Regions from separate parts of the Nocardiopsis codii genome, predicted to be linked through region 1. Evidence: riboswitches for the same ligand, from Rfam matches in the RefSeq annotation. Region 1 holds a riboswitch; each other region holds the start of a gene.
The links. Region 1 has a riboswitch for cobalamin ahead of Q8791_RS18560 (ribonucleoside-diphosphate reductase subunit alpha). Riboswitches for the same ligand answer to the same signal wherever they lie in the genome.
Positions count from the first base shown of each region.

Region 2: it holds a riboswitch for cobalamin, as region 1 does, so the genes downstream of both, Q8791_RS02900 (ABC transporter substrate-binding protein) here and Q8791_RS18560 (ribonucleoside-diphosphate reductase subunit alpha) in region 1, are expected to answer to the same signal.
Region 3: it holds a riboswitch for cobalamin, as region 1 does, so the genes downstream of both, metE (5-methyltetrahydropteroyltriglutamate--homocysteine S-methyltransferase) here and Q8791_RS18560 (ribonucleoside-diphosphate reductase subunit alpha) in region 1, are expected to answer to the same signal.
Region 4: it holds a riboswitch for cobalamin, as region 1 does, so the genes downstream of both, Q8791_RS02855 (VWA domain-containing protein) here and Q8791_RS18560 (ribonucleoside-diphosphate reductase subunit alpha) in region 1, are expected to answer to the same signal.

Region 1 is NZ_JAUZMY010000018.1:76,830-81,283, forward strand. Features, by position in the region: gene Q8791_RS18550 (NYN domain-containing protein) at 1-967, shown strand, start outside; gene Q8791_RS18555 (hypothetical protein) at 993-1,565, shown strand; cobalamin riboswitch at 2,048-2,238, shown strand; gene Q8791_RS18560 (ribonucleoside-diphosphate reductase subunit alpha) at 2,396-4,454, shown strand, end outside.
Region 2 is NZ_JAUZMY010000002.1:231,183-235,636, forward strand. Features, by position in the region: gene Q8791_RS02890 (ABC transporter ATP-binding protein) at 1-570, opposite strand, end outside; gene Q8791_RS02895 (FecCD family ABC transporter permease) at 567-1,583, opposite strand; gene Q8791_RS02900 (ABC transporter substrate-binding protein) at 1,580-2,638, opposite strand; cobalamin riboswitch at 2,699-2,909, opposite strand; gene Q8791_RS02905 (helix-turn-helix transcriptional regulator) at 3,216-4,046, opposite strand; gene Q8791_RS02910 (putative quinol monooxygenase) at 4,150-4,454, shown strand, end outside.
Region 3 is NZ_JAUZMY010000031.1:26,867-31,320, forward strand. Features, by position in the region: gene Q8791_RS25490 (DUF3558 domain-containing protein) at 1-151, shown strand, start outside; gene metE (5-methyltetrahydropteroyltriglutamate--homocysteine S-methyltransferase) at 248-2,539, opposite strand; cobalamin riboswitch at 2,683-2,913, opposite strand; gene Q8791_RS25500 (polysaccharide deacetylase family protein) at 3,137-4,454, shown strand, end outside.
Region 4 is NZ_JAUZMY010000002.1:217,055-221,508, reverse strand. Features, by position in the region: gene cobO (cob(I)yrinic acid a,c-diamide adenosyltransferase) at 1-490, opposite strand, end outside; gene Q8791_RS02855 (VWA domain-containing protein) at 490-2,571, opposite strand; cobalamin riboswitch at 2,599-2,736, opposite strand; gene cbiE (precorrin-6y C5,15-methyltransferase (decarboxylating) subunit CbiE) at 2,793-4,031, shown strand; gene cobM (precorrin-4 C(11)-methyltransferase) at 4,014-4,454, opposite strand, start outside.

The DNA.
Region 1 (4,454 bases):
GGGAACCGGCGGCCAGCCCGTTCCCCAGGGCAGCGCCATGGACCAGTTGCGCGCCATGCGCAGGTCCCTCGCCCAGCAGCGCGGCGGCGACCACCTCGCCGGGCCGGGCGGTGACAGCGGCCAGCAGCCCGGCGGCATCGACGCCAACGGGTTCCCGTCCGGTGGGCAGACCCCGCCCGGCGTGGGAGGCAACGGCTCCTACCCCGGCGGCCCGATGACCGGGGGGCACCCCGCACAGAACGGGCAGCAGGGCTACCCCGTCACCGAGGGCCACCCGTCGATGCGGGGGGCCGACCAGGGGGGCTACGGCCTTCCGGGCAGGTCGGTGCCCGGCCAGGGGCAGCCGATGACCGGTCCGCAGCCGTCCTTCAACGGCACGGGACCCCAGCAGTCCTTCGCCTCCGGCACCGGGGCGCAGCGCTCGTTCGCCCCGGACGGCCAACCCGGCCACGCGCCACCGCCGAGAAACGCGCCACCCCAGGACCCACGTCAGGATCCGCGCTACGGCGGGGGGGACAGTTCCGGATACGGGGGAGCGGCCGACGCAAACCCTACCTATGGGACCAGTACGGAAACTGACACCGCTCACCGCGGTGGGGCAGCCTCCCCCTACGGGGGGCAGCCACGTACTGGTCCCGAACCAGCCGACCGGTTCAGTCCCGGCGGCTACCAGGAATCCCGTCCCAGTCCTGGATATCCCCAGCAGACACGCCCCGCCGCGCATACCGTTGACGAAGCGGTGCATGTTGCGCACAAGGAAGGGAACGACTTCGCGGAGTCGATCGCTCGCGAGGCGCCCGCTCTGTGGGTGGAGGCCGTACTCGCCCGCAGGCCCAGGATGCCCTCCGATCTGGAGGCGCGTCTGCTCCAGGGTTCCTCGCTGCCGATCGACCACCTGTTGCGCGACGAGGTCCGCGACGGGCTGCGCCAGGGCTTCTGGCAGGCCCTGGAGCGGGCCAGGTCCTGACGGGGCGCGGGAGTGCGAGTAGGGGATGGGGGCGATGCGCTTGACCCACGTGACGACGGCTGAACTCGACCGTTGGGAATTCCACGCTGTCCGGTCCGGTGAGCACGGACGGGTCGCCGCCCAACTGCTGGACCTGGCCAACCGGGTCGACGCCGGGAGCGAGGTCTCGCGCGCCGAGCTGTTCGTGCGCGCGGGCGAGCAGTGGGAGATCGCCCAGGAGTTCGAGCGCGCCTGCGCGGCCTACCAGCGGGCGATCGACGACGGCGGCGCCACGGTGATCGACGCCCGGGCGCTCAGCGCCGGCGCGCTCCTGCAACTGGACGAGGTCGACCAGGCCTACGTCCACCTCACACGCCTGGAGGGCGAGGAACCGCCCGGACTCCAGACCTTCATCCACGTCGCCGAGGCACTGTACGCGCACGACGACCTGGAGGGCGCGGAACGGTGGGCGACGGTCGGTGCGCGCCGCTTCCTCGACCAGGAGTCCTCGCCCTACGTCCGCGACCTGTTGGTGGAGCTCCTGCGCATCAGGTTCCGCATCCGCACCGACCTCGGTCTGGCGGAGGACCAGCTGGACAGCAGACTCGACGAGGAGTGACCTCCGCCGCCGTACGGCGGCGGCCCGGGCCACCCCCACCGGAGGTTCGGGCCGGGGACGCCCGCGTCGGCGTCCGCGGAGTGAGCTTTCCTACGTGCGGGCGTCCCTCCGACACGCCCGGAGCGGCACCCGGACAGATCACCGTCCGGGCGCCCCGGCCCGTCACCGACCGCCGCCGATACGGCGGTGTGGTCTGCGGCGCCGAGTCGTCCGGTACGGTCCGAACCGCTTCGGAGACGGGATTCCGGACGTTCGGAGGCCCGTCGGAGGACCCGCGCGGTCCCGGGGAGCCCCGGCGACGATCTAGGCTGTGTCCGGTCGCCTCCCAGCTGCCCCGACGAGGCGCGCAATCCCCCTGAACCGGGCGCTCGCGGCCCCCGCATACCACGGCCCGCGCGTGTGTTCGACGATCGTCGAAGAATCCGAGAAATCGGTGACACGCCATCATCTTGCGGTGTTCCAACGCGGGGCCCCCTAGATGTAGTATCTGTCCCGCTGGTGGTTCACCCCTCGGGGTGAGGCAAGAGGGAACCCGGTGTGAAGCCGGGGCTGCCCCGCAGCGGTATGTGGGAACGAAGCCGTCACAGGCACCGGGGACCCCCGAAGGCCCTGGGAAGCGACGGTGCGTAGGTCGCCCACGAGCCCGAAGACCTGCCGCCGGTGCGCACGCGAGCGTGCGCCGACGACGGGGCTTCGAGGGTGAGCCGCCGCGACCCACCGGTCAGACGACCGCACGCACCCGGTGCGTCGGTCCACCGGTGCGTGCCGCGCACCTTGCTTATCGTGTCCCCTCCCCGCCGGGACTCTTCTACCGAGGTTGGAGCCGCTGTATGACCCTTGACGTCGAGGCCGTGCCCGTATCCGTTCGGCCCGAGCCGACCAACGAGGGCGCGCCCCCCGCCGCCATCGACCGGATCGAGCACGTCGTGACCGAGGCCTGTGCCAGGCTCACCGGTGTTTCGGCGGAGAAGGTCCTCACCGAGGCCCGCCGCGGCTTCTACCCCGGCATCCCCGACTCCGAGGTCGAGCTCGCCCTGGTCATGGCCGCCCGCAGCTTCGTGGAGGTGGACCCCGACTACTCGTTCGTGGCCGCCCGCCTGCTGCTGGACAAGCTGCGCCGTGAGGCCCTCACCTTCATCAGCGGCGCCCCCGACGCCGCCGGGCAGTCCGAGATGGGCGAGCGCTACGCCGCCTACCTGGCCGCCTACGTCCGCCGCGGCATCGACCTGGGCCAGCTGGACCCCGCGCTCGCCGGGTTCGACCTGGACCGGCTCGGCGCCGCCCTGTACCCCGAGCGGGACGAGCAGTTCACCTTCCTCGGCATCCAGACCCTCTACGACCGCTACTTCCTGCACAGCGACGAGGTCCGCTACGAGCTGCCGCAGGCGTTCTTCATGCGCGTCGCCATGGGTCTGGCCCTCAACGAGGACGACCGCGAGGCCCGTGCCATCGAGTTCTACGAGCTGCTGTCCTCGTTCGACTTCATGGCCTCCACGCCCACCCTGTTCAACGCCGGCACGGTGCGCGCGCAGCTGTCCTCCTGCTTCCTCACCACCGTCGGCGACGACCTCCAGGCCATCTTCCACGGCATCAGCAACAACGCGATGCTGTCCAAGTACTCCGGCGGGCTCGGCAACGACTGGACCCCGGTGCGCGGCCTCGGCTCGCACATCCGCGGCACCAACGGCAAGAGCCAGGGCGTCGTCCCGTTCCTGAAGATCGCCAACGACACGGCCGTCGCGGTCAACCAGGGCGGCAAGCGCAAGGGCGCCGTGTGCGCCTACCTGGAGACCTGGCACATCGACATCGAGGAGTTCCTCGACCTCCGCAAGAACACCGGTGACGACCGCCGCCGCACGCACGACATGAACACCGCGAACTGGGTTCCCGACCTGTTCATGCAGCGTGTGGAGCAGGGCGGCAGCTGGACCCTGTTCTCGCCGGACGAGGTCCCCGACCTGCACGACAAGTACGGCACCGACTTCGCCGAGGCCTACGAGAAGTACGAGGCCGCCGCCGAGGCGGGCCGGATCAAGGTCGCCAAGAAGCTCCCCGCGGTCGACCTGTGGCGGCGCATGCTGACCATGCTGTTCGAGACGGGCCACCCCTGGATCACCTTCAAGGACCCGTCCAACCTGCGTTCGCCGCAGCAGCACGTCGGCGTCGTGCACTCCTCCAACCTGTGCACCGAGATCACGCTGAACACCAGCGCCGACGAGGTCGCCGTCTGCAACCTGGGCTCGGTCAACCTGGCCCAGCACGTCGGCCCCGACGGCCTGGACGCCGAGCGCCTGCGCCGGACCGTCCGCACCGCCGTGCGCATGCTCGACAACGTCATCGACGTGAACTTCTACACGATCCCCGAGGCGCGCCGCGCGAACCTGCGCCACCGCCCCGTCGGGCTCGGCCTCATGGGCTTCCAGGACGCCCTGTTCAAGCTGCGCACCCCCTTCGCCTCCGAGGGCGCTGTGACGTTCGCGGACGAGAGCATGGAGCTCATCAGCTACTACGCCATCGAGGCCTCCATGGAGCTGGCCGCAGAGCGCGGCTCCTACGAGTCCTTCGAGGGTTCGCTGTGGAGCCGGGGCGTCCTGCCGATCGACTCGCTGCGGCTCCTCGCGGACTCGCGCGGCGGCGACCTCGACATGGACCGCGGCGAGACCCTGGACTGGGACTCCCTGCGCGAGCGCGTGAAGTCGACCGGGATGCGCAACTCCAACGTGATGGCGATCGCGCCCACCGCGACCATCGCCAACATCACCGGTGTCGGCCAGTCGATCGAGCCGCTCTACCGCAACCTGTACGTCAAGTCGAACATGTCCGGCGACTTCACCGTCGTCAACCCGTACCTGATCCGGGACCTCAAGGCGCGCGGCCTGTGGGACGACG
Region 2 (4,454 bases), on a different contig from region 1:
GACCAGCTCCAGCAGGTCGAGCTGGTACTGGATGTCGAGGTGGTTGGTGGGTTCGTCGAGCAGGAGCTCCCCGGGTTCCTGGGCCAGGGCCCGGGCGATCTGGGCGCGCTGGCGCTCGCCGCCGGACAGGGTGTGCCAGGATTGTTCGGCCCGGTCCGCCAGCCCGGTGCGTTCGAGCGCCCGCGCGACGGCCTCCAGGTCGGCCGGGGCCATGGGCGTCCAGGGCCGGCGGTGCGGGATGCGTCCCAGGGCCACCACCTCGCGGACCGTCAACTCGGTCTGGGTGTGCGCCTGCTGCTGGACGGTGGCCACGCGCCGTGCCACGGCCCGGCGGCCGACCCGGTTCAGCGGCCGTCCGTCCAGGGTGACCACGCCGGCGGAGGGTCCGAGCACCCCGGCGAGCAGCCTCAGCAGGGTGGACTTGCCCGACCCGTTGGGGCCGAGCAGGCCGACGGTCTCCCCCGGCCGGGGCGCGAGGGTGACACCGTCGACCACGAGCCGGCCGCCGAGCCCGAGGCTGACCCGGTCGGCGCGCAGCCCCTCCACCGGGGCCCGGACGGAGTCGTTCACGTCTTCCTCCTCACGCGGTACAGCACGGCGACGAAGGCGGGCACCCCGATGAGGGAGGTGACCACCCCCACCGGGATCTCCTGCGGGTCCAGCGCGGTCCGGGCGACCGTGTCCACCCACACCAGGAAGACCGCCCCCGCCAGGGCGGTGACCGGCAGCAGCCGGGCGTGGGAGGAACCGGTGAGGGCCCGTGCGGCGTGCGGCAGGACCAGCCCCACGAAGCCGATCGCGCCCGCGGAGCTGACCAGCACCGCGGTGAGCAGCGCGGTGACGCTCAGCATCAGTACGCGGGTCCGGCCCACCTGGACGCCCAGGTTCGCCGCGGCCTCCTCGCCGAAGGCGAAGGCGTCCAGGGTGGTGGTGTTGGCGAGGCAGACGGCGAGCACGAGGCACAGCACCGCGGTGCACAGGAGCACATCGGTCCATCCGGCGCCGCTGAGGGAGCCCAGCAGCCAGAACAGCACCGCTCGCGTGGTGTCGGCGTTCGCCGAGGTCAGCACGATGAACGAGGTCAGTGCCGAGAACAGCTGCATGGCCGCGACCCCGGACAGAACGACGCGGTCCATGCTCCCGCCGAGGCTGTGGCTGAGCAGCATCACCATGCCGAAGGAGAGCAGCGCGCCCGCGAAGGCCCCCGCCGGGAGCGAGACCGCTCCGACGCCCCAGCCGAGCACGGTCACGACGACCGCCCCGGTGGAGGCGCCGGAGGAGACCCCGAGCACGAAGGGGTCCGCCAGCGGGTTGCGGAGCAGGGACTGCATCACCGCGCCGCACACGGCCAGGCCGGCCCCGCAGACCGCGGCGAGCAGGGTGCGGGGCATGCGCAGGTTCCACACGATGCCCTCGCGCAACGGCGTCAGAGGGCTCACGCCCCACCCGAACCGGGCGGCGGCCGACCTCCAGACCTCGGCCGGGGTGATGTCGGCGGGCCCGATGGTGACGGCGACCGAGACCGACAGTCCGAGGAGCAGCAGGCCGGAGGTGATGAGGAGCGCCGGACGCGCACCGCTCAACGGACGTACCCGAGCTCGCGCAGGCCGTCGGCGACCAGCTCGATGCCCTCGACCGTGCGGATCGAGGGGTTCATCGCCTGGCCGCTGAGCAGGACGTACCGCTCCTCGCGCACGGCGGTGAGGTTGCGGGTGGCCGGATTGTCCTCCAGGAACTCGATCTTGGCCGCCGCGGTCTCCGCCGTCTGGGAGTCGCGGGTCAGGTCGCCGAGCACGATGACGTCGGGATCGCGGTCCGCGACGGTCTCCCAGTTGATCTGGGGCCACTCGCTGTGGGTGTCGTCGAAGGCGTTCTGCGCACCGACGGCGCTGGTGATGGCGCCGGGGGCGCCGCAGCAGCCCGCGAGGTAGGGCGACTGCGCGTTGGCGAACCAGTACATGAGGGAGACGTCCTCGACCTCCAGGTCCTCGGTCGCGGCGTCCACCCGGAGCCGGAGCCCGTCGACCAGTTCCTCCCCGCGCTCCTCGACCCCGAAGGCCTCGGCCAGGTCGTGGATCTCGCCGTAGACGGCCTCCAGTGTGAGCGGCTCGCTCCGGGAGCCGTCCCCGCCGCCCTCGTTGTCCTTGCCGGTGGCGCAGTCGGTCGGGGAGGTGTACGCGGGCACGCCCAGCTCCTCGAACTGTTCACGGGTGGCGACGCCGCCGGCGCCGAGTGTGGAGACGAAGGAGGCGGTCACGAAGTCGGGTTCGGCTTCCAGGACCCGCTCGAAGGAGGGGCTGTTCTCGGCCAGCCGCGGGATGTCCGCCTCGGCCTCCTCCAGCCCCTCCATGATCGGGTCGGTCCAGGTGGCGGTGCCGACCACCCGGTCCTCCAGTCCCAGGGAGAGGAGGATCTCGGTGGTGCCCTGGTTGAGGGAGACCGCCCTCTGGGGAGGCGCGTCGAGGGTGACCTCGTGGCCGCAGTTGTCGATGGTGCGGGGGTATCCGGACCCCGCGGCCGCTTCGGTGCCGTCGCCGCCCGGGTCGCCCGGCCGTCCGCAGGCGGTGAGGGCGAGGAGGGGGACGAGCAGGAGGGCGAGGGAGGGGAGGGCGGAGGACGGGAGCGCGTGGCGCGACATGGGGATGCCTCGGGTGTCGGGACTCGAACGCGGAGCCTGGCATGGATGCGCCTCCGCGCACTCGACGCGGAGGGGCCAGCAGGTCTTCGGACTCGGGTTCCTCCGGACGGAGTGCCTTCCCAGGTCGGTGCCTCGCGGGCGTTTCCGTCCGCGCGCGTGTCCCAGTGGCTCGTGTACCCCGCCCGTCCCCCACACCGCTGCGCGTCAGCTCCGGATTCGCACCGGATTCCCTGACCACCTACGTGGTACGACTGGCCCCGGAAGGGTACCAAGGGCCTCGCGCGCCCTCCCGGGCGGGCGGGAGGGGGGCATGCGCGGCCCCGGCACGGCCGCCGCGGACCACCGCGCACCTCTCCCGCGAGCCCCCCTTCCGCCGCCGATGGCGGGCGAGCGCTCGCGCGGTTCCGCACCGGTCGGCCGCGCGCGACGTGCCGGAACGCCGTGGCGCATGGGCCGGGCCGGCCGGCTCGGTGCGGGCCGCACCCCACTCACCCACTCGCACTGTTGAGAATGCCGTGAAATGGGAGAACGCTCTGCGATCCGACTTCGCACCCCCGTGCCTCACAGGGATCGCGAGTCAGCTTTTCGAGCTCATTTCCTGGATGCCGATGGCGGACAGGAGATCGAGTTTGTTCCTGGCGTCCGCGTCGCGTGGGGTGTCCACCACGAGGCGGAGGTTCGTGCCCTGGGTGGTGAGCACATCGGAGTCGAAGGCGATGTCCCCCACTTCCGGATGCGCGACGATCTTGTGAGCGCCCTGGTGGTCGCCCACCGACCGGAGCTCCCAGAGTTCACGGAACCGGTGACTGCGGTTGAGCCTTGAGACCAACGCCCTGATGTCGGGGTCCTTCGCGTACCGGCTCGTCGTCGCGCGCAGGTCGGCGACCAGTGACTCCTCGAACGCGGCACGCTCCACAGGGGTCTGCCGGATGCGGGTCTCCCGGATCTCGAACTGGGAGATCAGGGCGTTGCGCTCATCGTCGCCATGCCTCGTGGGGTCGCCGAAGGTCGCCGCGAACAGCGGGTTCCAGTGCAGCAACTGCCAGGCGGCGTCGCACACCGCCACCGGGCTGTCGGCGAGCCGCTCCACGATCCGATGCACGCTGGCGGGGACGAGTCGCGGAATACGGTCCGGGTCTGCGGCGTGGCCGGCCAGGCGCAGGAGATGGGCCTGCTCATCGTCGGACAGCCGCAGTGCGCGGGCGAGGGCCGAGCAGACTTGCGCCGACGGCGTCGAGGCCCGGCCCTGTTCCAGCCGGACGACATACTCGACAGAGATTCCGGCCAGCTGCGCCAGTTCGCCCCGCCGCAGTCCGGCGACCCGGCGGGGGACATGGTGGGGCAGCCCGACGACGCCGGGGTCGAGCCGATCCCGCCAAGCCCTCAACGCGACACCGAGTTCGTTCATGGGCGCCATCCTCCCCCGCACTCGGCTGTCGTGGCGTGGTACCAGCTGTACCAGGAAGACCTGTGGCTTCCTCAGGACCTGCCGCGGGCCCACCATCGAGCTCATGGACAACACACCTGACCGCTATGTCACCGTGCTCCTGGAAGTTCGAGCGAAGCCCGGCAAGGAAGCCGAACTGAAGGCGTTCATCGCCGGTACCGTCACCGCCTCACGCAATGACCCGGGCAACATCGACTACGAGCCACATGAGGTGGAGGGCCGACCGGGCACCTTCATCGTTCTTGAGCGCTGGGACACGCACGAGGCGTTCGAAGGCCACCTGAGGGCCCCCCGGCGGCAGGCACTGGCGCCCCGGCTCCTGGAGCTGCTGGACGGATCGGCCGACGATGGCGTCCGCTTCCTGCGGCC
Region 3 (4,454 bases), on a different contig from region 1:
CCGGACCGCGAACATGAACATCCAGATCACGTACCAGCTGCACCCGTCCTTCACCGGTGACGACTCCCCCGAGGACCTGGTCCTCCCCGACAACATCGAGGAGATCATGGTCAACGCCGGCGCCGACGCGCTGGCCGTGGTCGGCACCTGACCGTCCCGCACAGACGGAGAGGGGCCGCGGCTTTCGCCGCGGCCCCTCCCCTTTTCCGCGCCTCAGTGCCCGGACGAAGGGCCCTGGGGGACTCCGCTAGCGGGCGCCGGGCAGGTCGGCGCGCACCCGGCGGGCCGCCTCCACCATGTTGCGCAGGGCCTGCTCCGCCTCGGCGTAGCCGCGCGTCTTCAGGCCGCAGTCGGGGTTGACCCACAGGTTGCCGGCGTCGATGTGCGCGGCGGCCAGCCGCAGCGAGCCCTCGATCTCCTCCACCGACGGCACACGCGGGGAGTGGATGTCGTACACGCCGGGACCGATCCCCCGCTTGTAGCCGCGGCGGCCCAGGTCCTCCACCAGCTCCATGCGGGAACGGGCGGCCTCGACGCTGGTCACGTCGGCGTCCAGCGCCTCGATCCCCCCGACGATCAGCCCGAACTCCGAGTAGCACATGTGCGTGTGGATCGTCGTGGACGGCGACACACCGGACGTGGCCAGACGGAAGGAGTTCACCGCCCAGTCCAGGTACGCGCCGCGCTGCTCCTCACGCAGCGGCAGCAGCTCGCGCAGGGCGGCCTCGTCCACCTGGATGTGGCGGATACCGGCGCGCTCCAGGTCGGCGACCTCGTCGCGCAGGGCCAGGCCCACCTGGCGGGCGGTCTCCCCGAGCGGCTGGTCGGTGCGCACGAACGACCAGGCGAGCATGGTCACGGGGCCGGTCAGCATGCCCTTGACCGGCTTGTCGGTGCGCGACTGGGCGTAGGTGATCCACTCGACGGTCATCGGCTCGGGGCGCGAGACGTCGCCGAACAGGATCGGCGGACGCACGCACCGCGAACCGTAGGACTGCACCCAGCCGTTCTCGGTGGTGGCGTAGCCCTCCAACTGCTCGGCGAAGTACTGGACCATGTCGTTGCGCTCGGGCTCGCCGTGCACGAGCACGTCGAGGCCGATCTCCTCCTGGAGCGCGATGACCCGGTCGATCTCCTCACGGAGGATCTGCTTGTAGGCGTCCTCCGCCAGTTCGCCCCGCCGGTGGGCGGCGCGGGCGCGGCGCAGCTCGCCGGTCTGCGGGAACGAACCGATGGTGGTCGTGGTCAGCGGGGTGTCCGCGGGGGTGCCGCGGTCCTGGGGACGCTCGTAGGCGTCGGGGCCCAGGGCGTCCAGCCGGGCGCGCACGCGCGCGTCGGTGAAGGCGGGGTTTCCGCCGGCGCCGCCGCCCGCGTACTCGGCCTCCGCCCCCTCGGAGAGGACGCGGCCGAGAAGGGCCGTCTCCTCAGCCTTCTGCTTGGCGAAGGCCAGGGCCTCGCGCAGCTCGGGGGCGAGGGAGGTCTCCGCGTCCAGGTCGATCGGCACGTGCAGGAGCGAGCAGGACGTGCTCACGGTGAGCTCGTCCGTGAGGGCGAGCAGGGTGCCGAGAGTGGCCACGGCGGCCGGGATGTCGGTGCGCCAGACGTTGCGGCCGTCCACCACGCCGGCGACCAGGCGGGTGCCGCCCAGCCCGGAGACCTTCACCAGGTCGTCGATGCCCTCGCCGCCGGTCACCAGGTCCAGGCCGACGGCCTCGACCGGGGAGTCCTTGAGCACGCGCAGGGCGGCGGCTCCGATGGAGCCGAAGTAGGTCGAGACCAGGAGCGAGGGGCGTTCGGTGAGGGCGCCCAGTCGCTGGTAGGAGCGCTCCAGGAGACCGACCGCGGCGCGGCCCTCGTCGGTGGCCAGGATCGGCTCGTCCAGCTGCACCTCGGTGGCGCCCGCGGCAGCGAGGTCCGCGAGGAGCTGCGCGTAGGCGTCCAGGAGCTGGTCGAGCAGCTCGACGGGGCTCCAGCCCTCAGGCGCGTCGTCGGCGGCCTTGGCCAGCAGGAGGAAGGTCAGCGGGCCGACCAGGACCGGACGCGTCCGGAAGCCGGCCTCGGAGGCCTCGCGGAACTCGGCGACGGGCTTGTCGCCGACCAGGCGGGGACGCGTGCTCGGCGACAGCTCGGGGACCAGGTAGTGGTAGTTGGTGTCGAACCACTTGGTCATCTCCAGCGGCGGAGCGCCCTGCTCGCCGCGGGCGAGCGCGAAGTAGCGGCGCAGCTCCTCGTCGCGGTCGCCCGCGGCTGCCGGGGAGGTGAACCGTGAGGGCACCAGGTCGAACAGGACAGCGGTGTCCAGGACGTGGTCGTAGTAGGAGAACGTGTTGGACGGGATGTCGTCGACGCCCGCCTCGCGCAGCTGGGCGTAGACGCCCCTGCGCAGGTCGGCGGCGACGCCGTCCAGTTCGTCCGCGGTCGTCCCGCCCTTCCAGTACGACTCGCTGGCGCGCTTGAGTTCGCGGTGGGGACCGATCCTCGGGTAACCGTGCACGGTGGAGCGCACGGAGGGCCGGGAGGCCCCGGGGGTGTCGGACATGAGCTTCTCTCCCTCGTCGAAAGCCGGGTACCGGCCACGAGGCGAGCGAGGACGCGGGCATGCCGGAGACCACGCCGCGGGCGTGTGCACCTGCCTCCCGCTCCTCGGCCCTCCCTCGGGGCACGGGACCACCGGCGGCACGGGTGCGACGCCGGGTGGAGGCAGGTCTTCGGACTCGAGGGCGCGGACGGTGCGGACACCGTCCTCCTACTGGCCGCCGCTTCCCGGTTTCCGACATTACCGATCGGATTTCCAGTGCTTATGGCGACGTTCGTTCCCTCATACCGCTGCGGGGCAGTCCCGGAGTCGCACCGGGTTCCCTCTTGCGACACACCCCTCCCCTTCCGGGCGCGGCCCGGACTCTGGGGTGGAACATGTACCTTCCACGCCTGCAAGTATAGGGAGCGCCCTCTCCGCCCCTGTACCCGGCGTGCATCCCCGTGCCCGGCCCGGAAACAGTGCGAACCCCTGTTGTGCGGTCGGCGTCACACCCGAAATGAAGCGTTACGCGGCGGAGCCCTCTCCCGCGCTCCCCGCGAACGTTCGTCTGTAGATGAACGTGGAGAACCCCTGGTGAACAAGCAGTCCCATCCGACCATGGCCCCCGATCGCCCCCTCTTCACGATCGCGGTCGCGCTGGCGGTCGTCGCGGGGCTGGTCTGGTCGGCCGTCGTCCCACCCGGTGTCATCACCCCCGAACACATGGGGGACGCCCGCCCCGCGGCGGACGGCGGACCCGACGAGCACCTGCCCGCGACCGGTGAACCCGACGGGCTGACCGTGGTGGACCCCGGTGACGTGGTGGACCTGACGGAGTCCTCCCTCGCCCGCGAGGGCGGGGTGGCGACGGAGGTCGCCTACCCGGTCCTCCCCAACGCCGAACCGCTGAGCGGCTTCCTGGACCGCGAACTCTCCGCGGAGGTGGACGCCTTCGAGGCGGCCAACCCCGGCGCGGTCTCCTTCGAGTCCGCGTGGAACCTGACGGCGGCCAACGACGACCTCGTCGGCGTCCGGGTGACCCGCGAGGAGACCGACTCCGAGGGGACCCGTGAGGCGTACACCACCTACTGGTACGACGCCCTGACCGGCACGGCCCACCCCTCCACCGCCCTGGTCGCGGGACAGGAGGAGCTGGAGGAGCTGAACGGCCTGGTGCGGGACGCCCTCCCGGACACCGCCGCCCCCGACGCCGTCCACCCCATCGGCTCGCTGTACGACTCCGTGGGGTTCAACCCCGACGGCGACCTCGTCGTGGAGTTCGACGCCGGGCAGGTCGCCCCCGTCGGCGAGGGCCGGACCCACGCGGTCATCGACGCCTCGGAGTCCGGCCCCCTCCTGTCCGACCTGGGCGAGCGCGCGTCGCACGCCGCGACCCGGGGAGTCCGCGACTTCGCCATCGCCGATCCGCCCGAGGCGGCCGGGGACAGCCGGGAGCAGACCCCGCCCGGGACGGTGCCGCCCGTGGACGAGGACATCGACTGCTCCGCCCCCGGCGCCAAGTGCGTGGCCCTGACCTACGACGACGGCCCGGGCGGGCGCACCCCCGAACTGCTGGACATGCTCGCCGAGTACGACGCCCGCGCCACGTTCTTCGTCACCGGCCACCCGGTGATGGAGGATCCGCGCACCGTGAGGCGCACCTACGCGGAGGGCCACGAACTGGCCAACCACACCCTCACCCACCCCGACCTGGCAGGGCTGGGCGCGGGCGGGATCCGCTCGAACCTCGGCACCGTCCAGGCCCTGGTGTACCGCGAGACCGGGTACACCATGGACCTCATGAGGCCCCCCTACGGGTCCACCGACGACGGGGTCACGGCGGTGACCGCGGACATGGGACTGGCCCAGATCCTGTGGAGCATCGACACCAACGACTGGAAGGACCGCAAGGCGTCCGTGGTCGCCGACCGGGCCG
Region 4 (4,454 bases), on a different contig from region 1:
CGTGCTGGCGGCCCGGACGGTCGCGCAGGGCGGCCACGACGTCCTCGACGTCGACCCAGCCCCAGTTGATCGGGTAGGTGAACTCGTCGAGGATGAGCAGGTCGTGCGTCTGCTCGGCGAGCCTGCGCCTGATCTCCGCCCAGCCCTCGGCCGCGTCCGCGGCGTGGTCCTCGGCGCTGCCCCGGCGGCGGCTCCAGGACCAGCCCGAGCCCATCTTGTGCCACTCCACGGGGCCGCCCTCGCCGGTCTCCTCGTGGAGCCTCCCCAGGCGTTCGAGCACGGTCTGCTCGCCGATGCGCCACTTCGCCGACTTCACGAACTGGAACACGCCGATCCGCCAGCCCTGGTTCCAGCCGCGCAGCGCGAGCCCGAACGCGGCGGTCGACTTGCCCTTGCCGTCCCCGGTGTGGACGGCGAGCACCGGCTGGTTGCGGCGCTGGCGGGTGGTGAGCCCGTCGTCGGGGACGACGGACGGTATGCCCTGGGGCATCAGGCGGCCCTCTCTCTCACGGCGTTTCCCAGCGCGTCAGCGCTGACCTCGTCCACGGGCAGGTGTTCGGCGCCCATCCGGGCGGCGAGGGCGGCGGCCAGGCCCAGGCGCAGCGGGCCGGACTCGCCGTCCACGACGACGGTGGCCACGCCCAGGCCGGCGACGTGGTCGGCGGCCTCCAGCGAGCGGCCGACCGCACCCCGGCCGCCGGTGGCCCGGCCGTCGGTCACCAGGACGAGCAGCGGACGCTGCCTCGGGTCGCGCAGGCGCTCGCGCCGCAGGACCCGGGCGGCCTCCAGCAGGCCCTCGGCGAGCGGGGTGCGCCCCCCGGCGGGCAGTTCGTCCAGGCGGGCGGCGGCGGTGTCCACCGAACGGGTCGGGGGCAGCACCAGCTCGGCCCTCGCGCCCCGGAAGGTCACGAGGCCGACCTTGTCGCGGCGCCGGTAGGCGTCCAGGAGCAGCGACAGGATGGCGGTCTTGACCTCGCCCATGCGCTTGCGCGCCGCCATGGAACCGGAGGCGTCGACGCAGAACAGCACCAGGTTGCTCTCCTGGCCCTCGCGCACCGCGACGCGCAGGTCGCGGGGGAGCAGGCCGATCCGGCCGCCGCCGTGCGGGCGGGAGGCCGCGGCCTTGACGGTCTCGACCAGGTGGAGCGAACCGCCTGAGCCCCCGCCGGGCGGTTCGGCCCCGATCCGGCGGCCCCGCGCGCCGACCGCGCGACTGCGCCGACCGTCGGCGCCGACCCCCGTGCCCCGCGCGGTGAAGGTCCGGGGGCGGTACGGGGCGCCCGCCCCGACCGTGGTGCCGGGCCGGGGCCCGGCCCCGCCCCCCTCCGGCTCCTCCGCCTCCTGGGAGGCCTCCGGTTCGCGGAAGCCCTCCGGATCCCGGGGCGGCGCGGTGGACTGCTCCGGTCCGTCCGCGCCGGTGTCCGGGGAGGGGTCCCCCTCCGGACCGGCGGTGTCGGGTGCGCCGCCCCCGTCGGGGCCGGCGGGGTCACCGGAGCCGTCGGAGCCTTCCGGCGGTCCTGGGTCGTCCGGGGGCGGCTCCTCGTCCCCCAGGACGCGGTCCAGGAGGTCCTCGTCGAGCCCCGGCGCGTCGAAGGGGTTGCGCCGGCGCCGGTGCGGCAGGGCCAGCAGGGCCGCGCGGCGGATGTCGGCCAGGGAGACCGAGGTCCGGCCCTCCCAGGCGGCGTGCGCCAGAGCCGTGCGCGCGGTCACGATGTCGGCGCGCAGGCCGTCGACCTCGAACGCCGCGCACACCTGCGCGATCTTCAGCAGCGCGGCGTCGGACAGCCGTGCGCGCCCGACGGTCTCACGGGCCGCGGCGATGCGCGCGGCGAGGGCCTTCTCGGCCAGGTCGTACCGGTCGGAGAAGGCGTCGGCGTCGGCGTCGTAGGCCATACGCCTGCGGACCACCTCCACGCGTGCGGCGGGGTCGGAGGGCGCGGCGACCTCGACGGTCAGCCCGAACCGGTCCAGGAGCTGCGGGCGCAGCTCGCCCTCCTCGGGGTTCATCGTCCCGATGAGCAGGAACCTCGCGGCGTGCTCCACGGAGAACCCGTCGCGCTCCACGGTCACCCGGCCGGTCGCGGCGGCGTCCAGGAGGAGGTCGACCAGGTGGTCGTGGAGCAGGTTGACCTCGTCCACGTACAGGAGGCCGCGGTGGCTGCGCGCCAGCAGCCCGGGCTCGTAGGCGACCCGGCCGTGCGTGAGCGCCTGCTCCAGGTGCAGCGAACCCAGGACGCGGTCCTCGGTGGCGCCCACCGGGAGCTCGACCAGGCGCACCGGGCGGCTCTCCACGGCCGTGCCGGGCGGGAAGGGGCCGTCCGGCGACTCCTGCGCGGTGTCGGCGGGGTCGACGGAGAAGCGGTCCCCCCGGTAGACCTCGACCGGGGGCAGGAGGGGGGCCAGGGCCCGCACCGCGGTGGACTTGGCGGTGCCCTTCTGGCCGCGGACCAGGACGCCGCCGATCTCCGGGGAGACGCTGGCCAGGACCAGGGCCAGGCCCAGGTCGTCGAGCGGTTCGGCGTCGCAGCCGACGATCGCCGAGAAGGGATAGTGGGACGTCCGCAATGGCATGTGAGGCTCCCGCTCGTTTCGCCATCGGTCATGGGCGGGTGCGGGGCCGGTCTTCGGACTTACCGAGTCCTCCTGTCACGGAGGCTCGGCTCACCGCAGCGGGCCTGTGCCGGAGTCTCACCGGGCTTCCCAGATTCTCCCCGGACGCCGTCCCCACCGTTTCCGATGGCTGGGCCGCCGGGGCACCTCACACCTTCGGCCGCCACGATAGCGTCCTGCCCATGAAGGTCGAGATGTCCCCTCCCCGAATCACCGTCGTCGGCATCGGCGCCGACGGATGGTCAGGCGTGCCCGAGAGGCTGCGAGGGCTGGTCCTGGCGGCCGACACGGTGCTGGGCGGGCGCAGGCACCTCGCCATGCTGCCGCAGGCCCCGACCCAGCGGCGCCTGGTCTGGCCCTCCCCGCTGCGCGAGGGCCTGCCGGACCTGCTCGCCTCCCTCGGGGACCGCGGCGCCGTCGCGCTGGCCTCCGGCGACCCGCTGGTGTCGGGCATCGGCAGCACGCTGATCGAACTGCTCGGAGCGGACGCGGTGCGCGTGGAACCGGCCGTCTCCTCGGTCGCCCTGGCCCGCGCCCGGATGGGGTGGGCGGCGGAGGGGTGCGCGGTGCTGTCCCTGGTGGGGCGCGATCCGCACCTGCTGATGCGCGGCTTGGCCCCCGGCCGCCGTGTCCTGGTGCTCTCCCCGGGCGCCGCCACCCCCGGGACGGTCGCCGCCCTGCTGGTCGGCGCGGGCTACGGCGGCAGCCGGATGACCGTCCTCGGCGACCTGGGGGCGGACGCGGAGTCGCGGCTGGAGGGCACGGCGCACGACTGGCTCGGGGCCCCTCCGGAGGAGGCCCCCCAACTGCACGTGCTGGCGTTGGAGCTCTCAGGGCCGCCGGGCTGCGGGCTGGTCGCCGGGCTGCCCGACGACGCGTTCGAGCACGACGGCCAGCTCACCAAGCGGGACCTGCGCGCCTCGGCGCTCGCCCGGCTGGCGCCCTCCCCCGGCCGGCACCTGTGGGACGTCGGCGCGGGCGCGGGCTCGGTCGCCGTCGAGTGGATGCGCGCCCACCCCTCGTGCACGGCCACGGCGGTGGAGGCCGACACCGGGCGCGCCGCGCGGATCGGCCGCAACGCGGACCGGCTCGGCGTCCCGGGCCTGCGCGTGGTCGCCGGCCGTGCGCCGGACGCTCTGAAGGGGCTGGACCCTCCCGACGCGGTCTTCGTCGGCGGCGGCGCGACCCTGCCGGGCGTGCTCGACACCTGCCTGGACGCGCTGGGACCGGGCGGACGGCTCGTGGTGCACGGTGTGACGCTGGAGACCGAGGGGCTGCTCGCGGAGGCCCACCGGCGCCACGGCGGGGAGCTGACCCGCATCGCGGTGGAGACCGCCGCGCCCATCGGCGCGTTCACCGGATGGACCCCCGCCCGCACCGTCACCCAGTGGTGCCTGGCGAAGTCACCCGGGAGCGACTGACGAGGGGCCGGCCCCCCTGGGGCGCGCGGGGTCGTACAGGTAGGACTCCCCGCCCCCCGCGGGGTCGAGCGCCTGCCCGACCAGGACCACCGCCGCCTGCCGGAGCCCCGCCTCCTCCACCAGCCCGGCGATGGTGGAGACCGTCCCGCGCAGCACCGCCTCCTCGGGCTGGCTGGCCCGGTACACGACCACCACGGGACAGTCCGCGCCGTACGCGGGGACGATCTCGGCCATGAGCTCCCGCACCCGCCGGATCGCCAGGTGCAGCACCAGCGTGGCCCGGGTCGCCGCGAACGCGCCCAGCGACTCGGTGTCCGGCATCGCCGTCGACCGGGCGGCGGTCCGGGTCAGCACCACCGACTGGGCCACCAGCGGCACGGTCAGCTCCCGGCCCACCAGGGCCGAGGCGGCCGCGTAGGCGGG